One region of the Streptomyces sp. NPDC006997 genome, then DNA from elsewhere that is predicted to be linked to it. Evidence: riboswitches for the same ligand, from Rfam matches in the RefSeq annotation. Region 1 holds a riboswitch; the other holds the start of a gene.
What was found. Region 1 has a riboswitch for glycine ahead of gcvT (glycine cleavage system aminomethyltransferase GcvT). Riboswitches for the same ligand answer to the same signal wherever they lie in the genome.

Region 2: it holds a riboswitch for glycine, as region 1 does, so the genes downstream of both, gcvP (aminomethyl-transferring glycine dehydrogenase) here and gcvT (glycine cleavage system aminomethyltransferase GcvT) in region 1, are expected to answer to the same signal.

The regions. Positions count from the first base shown of each region.
Region 1 covers NZ_JBEYHH010000001.1:27,361-34,503, reverse strand. Annotated here, with positions in the region: gene ABZ659_RS00135 (ABC transporter substrate-binding protein) at 1-411, opposite strand, end outside; gene ABZ659_RS00130 (enhanced serine sensitivity protein SseB C-terminal domain-containing protein) at 661-1,485, opposite strand; gene ABZ659_RS00125 (enhanced serine sensitivity protein SseB) at 1,678-2,445, opposite strand; gene ABZ659_RS00120 (AAA family ATPase) at 2,511-3,185, opposite strand; glycine riboswitch at 3,535-3,630, shown strand; gene gcvT (glycine cleavage system aminomethyltransferase GcvT) at 3,796-4,914, shown strand; gene gcvH (glycine cleavage system protein GcvH) at 5,029-5,409, shown strand; gene glyA (serine hydroxymethyltransferase) at 5,424-6,686, shown strand; gene ABZ659_RS00100 (L-serine ammonia-lyase) at 6,758-7,143, shown strand, end outside.
Region 2 covers NZ_JBEYHH010000032.1:74,426-81,568, forward strand. Annotated here, with positions in the region: gene ABZ659_RS27685 (ABC transporter ATP-binding protein) at 1-56, shown strand, start outside; gene gcvP (aminomethyl-transferring glycine dehydrogenase) at 146-3,031, opposite strand; glycine riboswitch at 3,207-3,302, opposite strand; gene ABZ659_RS27695 (PRC-barrel domain-containing protein) at 3,454-3,795, shown strand; gene ABZ659_RS27700 (DNA polymerase IV) at 3,970-5,337, opposite strand; gene ABZ659_RS27705 (MerR family transcriptional regulator) at 5,466-6,146, opposite strand; gene ABZ659_RS27710 (bifunctional nuclease family protein) at 6,408-6,881, opposite strand; gene ABZ659_RS27715 (MerR family transcriptional regulator) at 7,038-7,143, opposite strand, start outside.

The DNA.
Region 1 (7,143 bases):
GGACTGGTAGGTGCCCTTCCAGTTGAACCAGTGGTCGTAGTTGGTGCAGACCGCCGCGGCGTTGAAGGTCTCGCCGTCGTGGAACTTCACGCCCTTGCGGAGGTTGAAGGTCCAGACCGTGCCCTCGGGGTTGCTCTCCCAGCTCTCCGCCAGGCCGCCGACGAGCTTGCTGCCGCCCGACTCGTGCTCCAGCAGAGCCTCGAAGGCCTGCCGCGTGACGCGGAAGGTCTCGCCGTCGCTCGCGAGCGCCGGGTCGAGCGAGCTGGGGTCGCCTGGGGCGCCGAACACGAACGTGTCCTTGGCACCGCTGCTGTCTTCCTCGTCTCGCTCACTGGCGCAGCCTGTGACGATCAGGCCGACCGCCAACGCGGCCGTGATCGCCTTGGCGGCACGGGATCTGGGTATGCGCATAGGGAGGACACTCCGGGTTCCGCTTGAAAAAGGGAATGCACTACTGACCGCCAGAACACTACAGACTGCGACGGGCGCCGGAGAACAGTCCGCATAGCGGTGATACCTAGTCGAGATCTGAACACTCAATAAATCGGAAGCTACTGGTACATCGCGGGTGCGTAAGTTAACTTGCCTGATACACGCAGCAGTTCGCGACCTGCGCAGAACCGGCGTTTGCGCAGGCCAGAGGTGATGGGGCGACTGCGCTCAGTAAGCGTGCGGGGCCGTGGCGCCGGGCTGGTGGCCGGGGGTGGGCGGGTACCCGTAGCCGCTGGCCGGGGCGGGCGCCGACGGGGCCGCGTGGGCCTCACGGTCGTAGAACGGACGGGCGTTGGCACGCAGCCACATCGCCACCGGGTCGTGCTCGTCCGACAGCGCGACCGTGGAGACGGGGAGTCCGTCCGGTACGGCGCTGACGGACTGCCGCATCATCGCGCGCACCGCGTCCACGGCGGGCGGGGAGGTGTCGTACACGTCCAGGCCGATGGCGAGGTACGGCGCGCCGAGCGCGGGCTGCACCCAGGCGCGGCGCAGTGAGCGGACGGCCGGGGTGCGGTGGGCGTTCTGCGCGAGCAGGGCGTAGAACTGCGGGACCTCGATCCCCGGTTCGGAGACCCGCAGCGGTCCGGCGGGCTGGCGGTCCAGACCGGTGGCGATCCGCCGCAGGTCCAGCCACGGCACGCCGACGCCGCCGCCGGGGGCGTGCGGGTTCAGCCACAGTCCGCAGTGGTCGGGGTAGAGGGCGCGGGCGACGTCGATGCCGTCGATGACCTCGTACGAACGGTTCCAGCCACTGGCGGACAGCTCCTGCGCGGAGGTGACGCAGGGGGCGTAGCCGAAGCCGTCGACGTCCATGTTGCCGTACTGGGCGTCGGGGGAACCGGACTGGCCGTGCCAGAGCAGCATCCAGATCCGGCCGGTGGAGGGGGTGGCGAGGGCACGCAGCAGGGCCTCGTAGGCGTCGTAGCGCCCGGGTGTCACCTGGCGCAGCATGTGCTCGACCTGACCGGCCGCGGCGGTGCCAGCGCTCACCTTTTTACGCCCCTCTGTAAACGCCGATTCAGCTTGTGACCCTAGCGTAAGCCTCCGACGGTGGAGCGGGGCCGGGGCGTGCGCGGGTTCGCGCCCACGTGCGGGTTTCGCCGTGGTGGAGCGCGCCCACGCGGCGGAGCCGCACATGGATACGGCCCCGCACCCTGAGGCGGGCCGTCCTGCCCGGCGCTCCTATTGACCCGTTGTATAGAACGGCCGGACCCTTTCCCTCAGCCAGGTGATGACCGGGTCGTCGGAGACGTCCATGAGGACCAGGTTGACCGGCCACTTGACGGGGGTCCTGCCGAGGGCGCGGCCGAGGGCGTCCATGGGGCGCAGCCGCAGGTCGCCCTCCCACTGGGAGAGTTCGACGCCGACGAACATGACCGGGTCGCCGGTCTCGACGGCGGCGAGGCAGCGGCGGGCGGTGCGGACGACGCCGGTGGCCTCGAACTCGGCGGACGCGGCGGTGAGGAAGTCGACCGGGTCGTCCTGCCAGTCGGGCTCGAAGAGCCGGACCCGGCCGCCGCTGGCGAAGCCGTCGAGCGGGGTGCGCCCGGCCCGGCACAGCTCGGCCACGGCGGGCGGCGGCAGCGGGATGCCGACCACGCCGTCCGGGTTGACGGCGATGCCGACCTGCGGCGGCAGTCCGCGGGCGAACTCCACGGCGGGCGCGACGGTGTACGACATGTGCGCGCCGGTGACCTGGCGGAGCTGTTCCTCGGAGCTGAACACGGGGACGTACGCCTGGCCGTCGATCTCCAGGGTGGGCAGGTCGAGCGGGCCGCTCTGCGGGCCGCCGCCGCTGGGCAGCGGCACCCACAGGAAGCTGCGGCCGAGCACCTCGACGATGCGGGCCCCGGCCGAGGGCACGCCGAGGGAGGCGGAGAGCACCTCCTCCAGTTCGTTGCCGGGCCATCCGCCGTGCGAATGGGGGTGCGCCTGCGCCGGGATGTCCATCTGCTACCGCCTGCTCCGTACCGCCGTGTGGCTGAAAAGGCTAACGGCACCCGTCGTGCCGTCCCTCACCCGGTGAAGCCGATCCTGCGCAGCGCGTCCGCCGCGTCCCGGTCCAGGAGGACGGCCGAGCCGCAGCCGTCGGGCAGGTCGCCGCGCTCCACCCGGCGCAGCAGCCGGGCGGCGGCGCCGCGGTGGCGCAGGAACGCGTACCGGGAGACGCCGCGCCCGCGTGCGCGCTGGCCCGCGAGGGCCTGCCGGGGGGTGACGTCGAGCACCAGCAGGTGCAGGGTGCCGCCGCGGCGGCGGGCGGCGCGGGCCAGCCAGCCGCGCACCCACGCCTGGGTGCCGCAGTCGTGCACGACGACCGCCTCCCCGGCGCGCAGGGCGCGGCGCAGCCCGGCGTAGTGCGCGGCGCGGACGAGGGGGCGGTAGACGGCGTACGGCAGCCAGGACGGCGTACGGCTCTCCCAGCGGTCGCGGGCGTCCTGGGAGTCGACGCGGACGGTGCGGACCGTGCGGCGCATGAGGGTGGACTTGCCGCTGCCGGGCAGGCCGGTGACCACGACCAGGTCGCGGGGGCCGAAGAGCAGGGCGTGCGGGCTGTGGCCGCCGCGCTCGCGCAGGTCACGGACGACGGGGGCGGGTAGTGCGGGGGCGGTGGTCTGTGGGGTGGTGGCCTGTTCGGGCAGTGCGGGACCCGAGGTGGTGGCGTACGCCGCCGTGGTCCTGTTCACCGTGATCGTCCTCCCCGTGGGCGGGTCGTGTGCGTCCCGCCCGTCGACTGTAAAGCGAAGGTAATACGGGGTGTTCCGTCTTTTCGTGCGCTTCACGCAACAAGCCCGCTACAGCCGCCGTACAGGGCCGTGCGGCTGCGGCGCGGCGACGGTGCTGAGGCCGTGCGAAGGCCGTGGGAAGGCCGTGCGGCGGCCGTGCTGAGGCCGTGCGGCGGCCGTGCTGAGGCCGTGCGGCGGCCGTGCTGAGGCCGTGCGGCGGCCGTGCTGAGGCGGTGCGGCGGCCGTGCGAAGGCTCCCCCTGCCGCCCCGGGGCCAGGCGTGCAATGATGTGCCCGCCAACTGCATACCGGCCGTTTGAATCCGCGCGGGAGAGTTCCCAGCCAGCCGCTGGGGCGCCGAAGGAGCAAGTCCCTCCCTTGAATCTCTCAGGCCCCGTTACCGCGCGGGCGAGGCACATCTGAAAAGCGGGCCGCCCGTGCCGGTGGCCCCACCCAAGGTGCAAGTCATCTCCGTACGCGGTGCCCGCGCGCGGTCATGACGAACCTCTCAGGTTCCGATGACAGATGGGGAGGAACGACCTCGCCCCCGCCGTCATGCCCTGGGAGACGACCGACCGATGAGCAGTACCGAACCCCGCCGTACCGCGCTGGACGCCGTGCACCGCGCGCTCGGCGCCACCATGACCGACTTCGCGGGCTGGGACATGCCGCTGCGCTACGGCTCCGAGCGCGACGAGCACAACGCCGTGCGCACCCGGGCCGGGCTCTTCGACCTCTCCCACATGGGCGAGATCACCGTCACCGGCCCGCAGGCCGCCGCCCTGCTGAACCACGCCCTGGTCGGCAACATCGCCTCGGTCGGCGTCGGCCGGGCCCGCTACACCATGATCTGCCAGGAGGACGGCGGCATCCTGGACGACCTGATCGTCTACCGGCTGGCCGAGACCGAGTACATGGTGGTCGCCAACGCCTCCAACGCGCAGACCGTGCTGGACGCGCTGACCGAGCGCGCCGCGGGCTTCGACGCCGAGGTGCGCGACGACCGGGACGCCTACGCGCTGCTCGCCGTGCAGGGCCCCGAGTCCCCGGCGATCGTGAAGTCCCTCACCGACGCCGACCTGGACGGTCTGAAGTACTACGCCGGGCTGCCCGGCACGGTCGCGGGCGTCCCGGCGCTGATCGCGCGCACGGGTTACACCGGCGAGGACGGCTTCGAGCTGTTCGTGAAGCCGGAGCACGCCGTCGAGCTGTGGCAGGCGCTGACCAGGGCGGGCGAGGCGGCCGGTCTGGTGCCGTGCGGGCTGTCCTGCCGGGACACGCTCCGCCTGGAGGCGGGTATGCCGCTGTACGGCAACGAGCTGAGCACCTCCCTGACGCCCTTCGACGCCGGTCTCGGCCGGGTGGTGAAGTTCGAGAAGGAGGGCGACTTCGTCGGCCGTACGGCGCTGGCCCGGGCGGCGGAGCGGGCGGCGGCCGACCCGCCGCGGGTCCTGGTCGGCCTGGTCGCCGAGGGGCGCCGGGTCCCGCGCGCCGGGTACCCGGTCGTCGCCGACGGCGCGGTGGTCGGCGAGGTCACCTCGGGCGCCCCCTCCCCCACCCTGGGCCGGCCGATCGCGATGGCGTACGTCGACGCGGCGCACGCGGCGCCGGGCACGGCCGGGGTCGGCGTGGACATCCGGGGCAGCCACGAGCCGTACGAGGTGGTGGCCCTGCCGTTCTACAAGCGGCAGAAGTAGACACACCGGGCGCCGGGCCGTTGGCTGGACCCGAGCGTGTCCGGCCTGCCCACCAGCGCCGTCAGCAGTCCCCCTGACCAGCAGCACTCATCCTCGTACAGGAGAATTCAGGCCATGAGCAACCACCCCAAGCAGCTGCGTTACAGCAAGGAGCACGAGTGGCTGTCGGCCGCCGAGGACGGCGTCTCGACGGTCGGCATCACCGAGTTCGCGGCCAACGCGCTCGGCGACGTCGTCTACGCCCAGCTCCCCGAGGCCGGCTCCACGGTGACCGCGGGTGAGACCTGCGGCGAGCTGGAGTCGACCAAGTCGGTCAGCGACCTGTACTCGCCGGTGTCCGGTGAGGTCACCGAGGTCAACGACGACGTGGTGAACGACCCGTCGCTGGTGAACTCGGCGCCCTTCGAGGGCGGCTGGCTGTTCAAGGTGCGCGTCACCGAGGAGCCCGCCGACCTGCTCTCCGCCGACGAGTACGCCGCGCACACCGCGGACTGAGGAGTCGTATCCGGATGTCTGTCCTGAACACCCCCCTGCACGAGCTGGACCCGGCGGTCGCCGCCGCGGTCGACGCCGAGCTGCACCGCCAGCAGTCCACGCTGGAGATGATCGCCTCCGAGAACTTCGCGCCCGTCGCGGTGATGGAGGCGCAGGGCTCGGTCCTCACCAACAAGTACGCCGAGGGCTACCCGGGCCGCCGCTACTACGGCGGCTGTGAGCACGTCGACGTGGTCGAGCAGATCGCCATCGACCGCGTCAAGGAGCTGTTCGGCGCCGAGCACGCCAACGTGCAGCCGCACTCGGGCGCGCAGGCCAACGCGGCGGCGATGTTCGCGCTGCTGAAGCCCGGCGACACGATCATGGGCCTGAACCTCGCGCACGGCGGGCACCTGACCCACGGCATGAAGATCAACTTCTCCGGCAAGCTCTACGACGTCGTGGCCTACCACGTCGGCGAGGACGGCCGGGTCGACATGGCCGAGGTCGAGAAGCTGGCCAGGGAGAGCAGGCCGAAGCTGATCGTGGCGGGCTGGTCGGCGTACCCGCGCCAGCTCGACTTCGCCGAGTTCCGCCGGATCGCGGACGAGGTGGGCGCGTACCTGATGGTCGACATGGCGCACTTCGCGGGCCTCGTCGCGGCCGGTCTGCACCCGAACCCGGTCCCCCACGCGCACGTCGTCACCACCACCACACACAAGACGCTGGGCGGCCCGCGCGGCGGTGTGATCCTCTCCACGGCCGACCTCGCCAAGAAGATCAACTCCGCGGTCTTCCCTGGTCAGCAGGGTGGTCCGCTGGAGCATGTGATCGCCGCGAAGGCGGTCGCGTTCAAGGTCGCGGCGAGCGACGACTTCCAGGAGCGCCAGCGCCGTACCCTGGAAGGCGCCCGCGTCCTCGCCGAGCGCCTGGTGCGGGACGACGTCAAGGCGGTCGGCGTGGACGTGCTGTCCGGCGGCACGGACGTGCACCTGGTCCTGGTGGACCTGCGCCACTCCGAGCTGGACGGCCAGCAGGCCGAGGACCGCCTCCACGAGGTCGGCATCACCGTCAACCGCAACGCCATCCCGAACGACCCGCGGCCTCCGATGGTCACCTCGGGCCTGCGGATCGGCACGCCCGCCCTCGCGACCCGCGGCTTCACCGCCGAGGACTTCGCGGAGGTGGCGGACGTGATCGCGGAGGCCCTGAAGCCGTCCTACGACGTCGAGTCCCTGAAGTCCCGAGTAAAGGCCCTGGCGGACAAGCACCCCCTGTACCCCGGCCTGACCAAGTAAGTCCCGGGCGGCGCACCCGGTCCGAGACCCGGACCCCGGGTGCGCCGCCACCCCGCCCCTGAGGAGTGACCGTGGCCATCTCGGTCTTCGACCTGTTCTCGATCGGCATCGGCCCGTCCAGCTCCCACACGGTGGGCCCCATGCGGGCCGCCCGGATGTTCGCCCGCCGCCTGCGCAACGAGGGCGTCCTGCCCTCCGTCGCCACCGTCCGCGCCGAGCTGTACGGCTCCCTCGGCGCCACCGGCCACGGCCACGGCACCCCCAAGGCGGTCCTGCTCGGCCTGGAGGGCGCCTCCCCACGCACGGTGGACGTGGAGACCGCCGACGACCGGGTCGCGGCGATCAGGTCCGGCGGCCGTCTGAACCTCCTCGCCGAGCACGAGATCCCCTTCGACGCCGACAAGGACCTCAAGCTCCACCGCCGCAAGGCCCTCCCCTACCACGCCAACGGCATGAC
Region 2 (7,143 bases), on a different contig from region 1:
GAGCGAAGGTCTGGGCCACGGTGAAGGCGTCCCAGACGCACGCCTACCCGGCGTAAGTCATCGGAACGCGCTCAGGGAAGCGCCCCTCAGGGGTGCGGGCAACCGCGCGACCGGCCACAACACACCCGCACCCGAGGAACGGCCCTCAGTCCTCGTACGCGTCCAGCGGCGGGCAGGAACACACCAGGTTCCGGTCCCCGAAGGCCTGGTCGATCCTCCGCACCGGCGGCCAGTACTTGTCCGCGACGGACACCCCACCCGGGAACACCGCGTCCTCCCGGCTGTAGGCGTGCTCCCAGGCCCCACCGACAGAAGCCGCGGTATGCGGAGCGTTGCGCAGCGGGTTGTCGTCGGCGGGCCACTCCCCCGCCCCGACCTTCTCGATCTCCCCGCGTATGGCGATCATCGCCTCGCAGAACCGGTCCAGCTCGACCAGGTCCTCCGACTCGGTCGGCTCGATCATCAGCGTCCCGGCCACCGGGAACGACATCGTCGGCGCGTGGAAGCCGTAGTCGATGAGCCGCTTGGCGACGTCGTCGACGCTCACGCCGGTCGCCTTGGTCAGCGGCCGCAGGTCGATGATGCACTCGTGCGCGACGAGCCCGCCCGGCCCGGTGTAGAGCACCGGGTAGTGCGGTTCGAGCCGCTTGGCGATGTAGTTGGCGCTGAGGACGGCCACCTGGGTGGCCCGCTTGAGCCCCTCGCCGCCCATCAGCCGGACGTACGCCCAGGAGATGGGCAGGATGCCCGCGGAGCCCCAGGGCGCCGCGGAGACGGGCCCCACGCCCGTCTCAGGCCCGGCCGCGGGCTGGAGCGGGTGGTTCGGCAGGTACGGCGCCAGGTGGGACCGTACGGCCACCGGGCCGACTCCGGGACCGCCGCCGCCGTGCGGGATGCAGAACGTCTTGTGCAGGTTCAGGTGGGAGACGTCGCCGCCGAAGTGGCCCGGCCTGGCGAGCCCGACCAGCGCGTTGAGGTTGGCCCCGTCGACGTAGACCTGCCCCCCGGCCTCGTGGACCCGGGCGCAGATGTCGGCGACGTGCTCCTCGAACACGCCGTGCGTGGACGGGTACGTGATCATCAGCACCGCCAGCTCGTCACGGTACCGCTCGATCTTCGCCCGGAGGTCCTCGACGTCGATCTCGCCGTCCTCGGCGGTCTGCACGACGACGACCTTCATCCCGGCCATCACGGCGCTCGCCGCGTTGGTCCCGTGCGCGGAGGACGGGATCAGACACACGGTCCGCTGCTCGTCCCCGTTGGCCCGGTGGTACCCGCGTACGGCGAGCAGACCGGCCAGCTCCCCCTGCGACCCGGCGTTGGGCTGGAGGCTGACCTTGTCGTACCCGGTGACCTCGGCGAGCCGCTCCTCCAGCTCACGGATGAGCGTGAGGTAGCCCCCGGCCTGCTCGGCGGGCGCGAACGGGTGCAGCTGACCGAACTCCGGCCAGGTGACCGGCTCCATCTCGGTGGTCGCGTTGAGCTTCATCGTGCAGGAGCCCAGCGGGATCATGCCCCGGTCCAGCGCGTAGTCCCGGTCGGCGAGCCGCCGCAGGTACCGCAGCATGGCGGTCTCGGACCGGTGCTGGCGGAAGACGGGATGGGTCAGGAACTCGTCACCCCGCAGCAACGCCTCCGGCAGCGCGTCCGCGCTCCCCTCATCCAGCGCCTCGACGTCACCCTCGACCCCGAAGGCGTCCCATACGGCGGCCAGCTGCGCCCGGGTGGTGGTCTCGTCACAGGCGATCGACACCTGGTCGGCGTCGACGCGCCGCAGGTTGACGCCGTTGTCCCGGGCGGCCTCGACGACCGCACCGGCACGCCCGGGAACCCGCGCGGTGACGGTGTCGAAGAAGGACCCGTGCACGACCTCGACGCCCCCGGCGACGAGCCCGGCGGCGAGGATGGCGGCGTACCTGTGCGTCCGCGCGGCGATCCCCTTCAGCCCCTCGGGCCCGTGGTACACGGCGTACATCCCGGCCATCACGGCGAGCAGCACCTGAGCGGTACAGATGTTGCTGGTGGCCTTCTCACGCCGGATGTGCTGCTCCCGCGTCTGCAACGCGAGCCGGTACGCCTTGTGCCCGTCGGCGTCCACGGAGACCCCCACGAGCCGCCCGGGCAGGCTGCGCGCGAACTTCTCCCGTACGGCCATGTAACCGGCGTGCGGCCCGCCGAAGCCCATCGGCACACCGAACCGCTGGGTCGTACCGACCGCGATGTCCGCGCCCAGCTCACCCGGCGACTTCAGCAGCGTGAGCGCCAGCAGGTCGGCGGCGACGGTGACGACCGCACCCAGCTCGTGGGCCTGCGCGATCACGGGCGCCAGGTCCCGTACGACGCCGGAGGCGCCGGGGTACTGGAGCAGCACCCCGTTGATCTCCCGCCCGGCGACGTCGGCCGGGATCCCCCCGCTCAGGTCGGCGACGACGACCTCCACCCCGGTCGGCTCGGCGCGGGTCCGTATCACGGCGATGGTCTGCGGCAGGGCGTCCGCGTCGACCAGGAAGAGGCCCTTCTTGTTCTTGCCCATGCGCCGCGACAGCGCCATGGCCTCGGCGGCGGCGGTGCCCTCGTCGAGCAACGATGCGCCCGAGGTCGGCAGCCCGGTGAGGTCGGCGACGACGGTCTGGAAGTTCAGCAGCGCCTCGAGTCGCCCCTGGGAGATCTCCGGCTGGTAGGGCGTGTAGGCCGTGTACCAGGCCGGGTTCTCCATGACGTTGCGCAAGATCACGGGCGGTGTGAAGGTCCCGTAGTACCCAAGCCCGATCATGGAACCGAGCACCTGGTTACGGTCCGCCAGCGACCGCAGCTCGGCCAGCACCTCGGCCTCGCTCCGCGCCTCCGGCAGCTCCAGCGACTCGGCGTTCTTGATCACATCCGGGACCGCGGCGGCGGTCAACTCGTCGAGCGAGCCGTAGCCGACCTGCGCGAGCATCTTCGCCCGCGCCTCCTGGTCGGGTCCGATATGGCGCTGCTCGAAGGCGATGCCCCGCTCGAGCTCGGCGAGGGGAATGCGATGGGCGGTCATACGGAGGCCTCCATGGTCTGACACGACCTTCGGGGGACACCGCGAAACGGGTGCCCCAACGGCCTCCCCCTCTGTCATCTCAACCTGAGAGCTTCACCGGACACCCGCGGGCCTCCGGTTTTCACCGTCGGTGAGGGCGGACGCCGTCGACACCCGCCCTGCTTTCCAGAGTGACCTCGTCCGTGCGGTACGTGGGCCTGAGAGATTCCGGGGAGGATTTGCTCCTTCGGCGCCTCCGATGGTGTCTGGAGGACTCTCCCGCACAGGGTCAGCAGCCGTCTGCCAGCCTACCAGCGCACACAAGACCGACTTCTTCGAGTGGCCGCCCTCCTCAATCTGCCCTTTCGTAGTAACCGGAGCAAAGCGCCCGAACCGCTACGAGCCACGCCGTAACGGATGACTTGCGACCAGTTGGAGGGCCCGTGCAGACCGACATCGATCCGCGCAACCTGATCGGCCGCAAGGCGTTCGACCGCAACGGCGTCAAGATCGGCACCGTCGACGAGGTCTACCTCGACGACGCCACCGGCGTCCCCGAATGGGCCGCCATACGCACCGGCCTCTTCAGCAGGGACGCCTTCGTCCCCCTCGAACCCAGCGAACTGGTCGACGGCACCCTCCACGTCCCCTTCGACCGCACCCTGATCAAGGACGCCCCCGACTTCGGCGTAGGCCGCCACCTCTCCCCCGAACAGGAACTCCAGCTCTACCACCACTACGCCCTGGACATCACCCCCGCCCCCACAGAAGAGGCCGACGCCTGAGCCCCCAGCTCCACAGACCCACCTGCTCGCCGAACTGCGGACAGCCGTGCCGCCGGGGCGGCACGGGTGGGCGCTGGGGGTACCCCTGCTGGCAGAGCTTGGGAGAGGCACCCCGCAGCGCCGGGCCGCGCGCCCCACCCCCACGCCGGCCCCCACGCCGGCCCCCACCCCGGCTCACGCTGGAACCCCCGGCACCAACGGCAACGGCTCCACCCCCACCAACTCCGGATCCCCGATCAGGAACGTCCGCACCCGACCGGGCAACGACCCCGGCGTCTCAAACCGCACGGTCACCCGCCCCACGCCACTCCCCTGCACCCACCCGTACCCGTACTCCGCGTGACGCACATCGACCCCCGGCGCCCACCGCCGCTCACCCCCCACACCAACCTCCCCGTCCCGCCGCTCCCGCTCCCCCTCCTCACCATCCAGCCGTTCCTCCGACTCACCCCCCACCTCCTCCCCGCCTCCCACCGCCTGCGCGAACAAGTCCTCCTGCGTGTAGTCCGCGAGCCCACTCACCCCTACCCCCAACAACCGCACGCCCCCGGTCGTGTCCACCCCCTCCAACAACCGCGCGGCAGCCTCCCGCACCACCACCGCATCATCCGTAGGCCCCCGCAGCGTCTCCGACCGCGTCAGCGTCGAGAAGTCGTACCGCCGCACCTTCAGCACGATCGTCCGCCCGGACAACCCCGCCGCCCGCAACCGCCGCACACACCGCTCCGCGAGCCGCTGCACCTCCAGCCCCACCCGCACCCGGTCGTGGATGTCCACGTCATACGTGTCCTCGACCGAGACGGACTTGGTCTCCCGCTCAGCCACCACCGCCCGCTCGTCCCGCGCCAACGCCATCGCGTACAGCGCGTGGCCGTGCGCCTTCCCCAGCAGCCGGACCAGCTCGTCCTCCCCCGCCTCGGCGATCTCCCCCACCGTGGTGATCCCGGCCCGCCGCAGATGGTCACCGGTCGCGGGCCCCACCCCCGGCAGCGTCCGCACCGGCAGCGGCCCCAGCAGCGCCCGCTCGGTACCAGGCTCGATCACCACGAGCCCGTCGGGCTTGGCCTGCTCGGAGGCGATCTTCGCCAGCATCTTGGAGGCGGCGAGCCCCACCGACCCGGTGAGCCCCGTGACCCGCCGGATGTCCGCCCGCAGCCTGCTCCCCACCAGCCGCGCCGAGGTCTCGTCCCAGGCCGCTCCCCCGGCTTCCAGGTCGACGAACGCCTCATCCAGGCTGAGCGGCTCCACCAGCGGCGACAGCGCCCGCAGCAGCTCCATGACCTGCTCGCTGACCGACCGGTAGAGCTGGAACCGCGGCACGAGGTACGCGGCGTTCGGCGCGAGCCGCCGCGCCTGCGCCACGGGCATCGCCGAGTGCACCCCGAACACCCGGGCCTCGTACGACGCGGTGGCCACCACCCCCCGCGGCCCCAGCCCGCCCACGACGACGGCCTTCCCACGCAGGCTCGGCTTGGACGCCTGCTCCACCGAGGCGTAGAAGGCATCCATGTCGAGATGCAGGATCGTGGGCGCGGTTCTCACCTCTCCGATGCTGCCTCACACCACTGACAACACCCCACAGAAGCGCCCCGCGAAGCACTCCACCAAGACCCCCGACGGGCCTCTCAAGGACCGAAGCGATTCTCAGCGACCCCGGCCCCCACGCGGCCTCACACCGCCCGGTTACGCCGCCGCGCCAGCTCATCCGCCGGATTGTGGCCGACCAGCGTCTCCCCGGTGTCCACCCGCTCCCCGTGCAGCTGCGACAACGCGTTCTCGACGTCCCGCCACACCACACCCACCGCGATCCCGAAGATCCCCTGCCCACCCTGGAGCAGCGCGTGGACCTCGTCGGACGAGGTGCACTCGTACACCGTCGCACCGTCGCTCATCAGCGTCATCCGCTCAAGATCCCGGAACCCGCGCTCCCGCAGGTGCTGGACGGCGCTACGGATGTTCTGCAGGGACACCCCGGTGTCCAGGAACCGCTTGACGATCTTCAGGACCACGACGTCCCGGAAACTGTAGAGCCGCTGCGTGCCCGAACCGTGGGCGGGTCGCACGCTCGGCTCGACCAGCCCGGTGCGGGCCCAGTAGTCGAGCTGTCGGTAGGTGATCCCGGCGGCGGCGCACGCCGTCGGGCCCCGATAGCCGATCTCTTCGGATGCCATGGACGCCGCCCCTCCGCTGCTGGGCACGGCCGACGGGCGCTGCACCGCGTGATCGGCCGCCCGGACCTGGGGATATCCCCCGTTCGAGCGGAGCCGCGAGCTTGAGGGAGGGTACGGACCGCTCTCCCCCGGAATGCGTCCGGGGGCACCCCCAGCCGTACCGTCGCCGCTGCTTCTCACGCCGACCTCCGTCCTTGACCTGCCTTCTCGACGGTAGGCAGTCACCAAGGGTGCGTCAACGATCGCCACACTCGGCACGCCGAGTGATAATCACCCTAAGAGTGGTTTCCCGTGCCCCACCGCGGGGAAAGGCTAGCCGAATGCTCTCGTGACGGGCCCCGTGACGCCCTCACCAGCCCCCGGCACACGCCAGAACGCGAGCGGTCGTCGACCGGAGGACGACCCGCACGGACCACCGGTCCGTCGGGCCGACCACACGGCTCACTGGCTGCTGGTGCCGAAGTCCTCCGGCGAGATCTGGTCGAGGAACTCGCGGAACTTCTCCACCTCGTCCTCCTGCTCGTCCGGAATCGCGATACCGGCGTCGTCGAGCACTCCGTCGCTGCCGTAGATCGGCGTGCCGGTGCGCAGGGCCAGCGCTATGGCGTCGGACGGCCTGGCGCTCACCTCGACACCGCTGGCGAAGACCAGCTCCGCGTAGAAGACCCCTTCACGCAGGTCCGTGATGCGCACTTCGGTCAGCTCCTGGCCGATGGCCTCCAGCACGTCCTTGAACAGGTCGTGGGTCAGCGGCCGTGCGGGGGCCATGCCCTGCTGGGCGAAAGCGATCGCCGTCGCCTCCCCCGGCCCGATCCAGATGGGGAGGTAACGGTCGCCTCCCACTTCACGCAGGAGCACGATCGGTTGGTTGGAGGGCATTTCGACCCGGACACCTACGACATCGAGCTCGTTCACACAGCAACCCTAGGACGTGCCCGGGACGTTTGGGTAGTCGGGCCACCATGGACCGGCCGGACCGACCCCGCCCGAACCCCGCTCACCCACTGCCCCACACCCCCCGCGACCAGCCACGGAGCCCGCCACGGGCCCGGCGAACCCAGTACACCGGCTTTACGGCAGCCGGACCCCGAGCGCCGTCCGCACCAGCGCCGCGTGCAGCCGCATGGTCAGCCCCGCCAGCTCCCTCGTACGGGCCTCGGCGTGCGTCCTGGTCTGC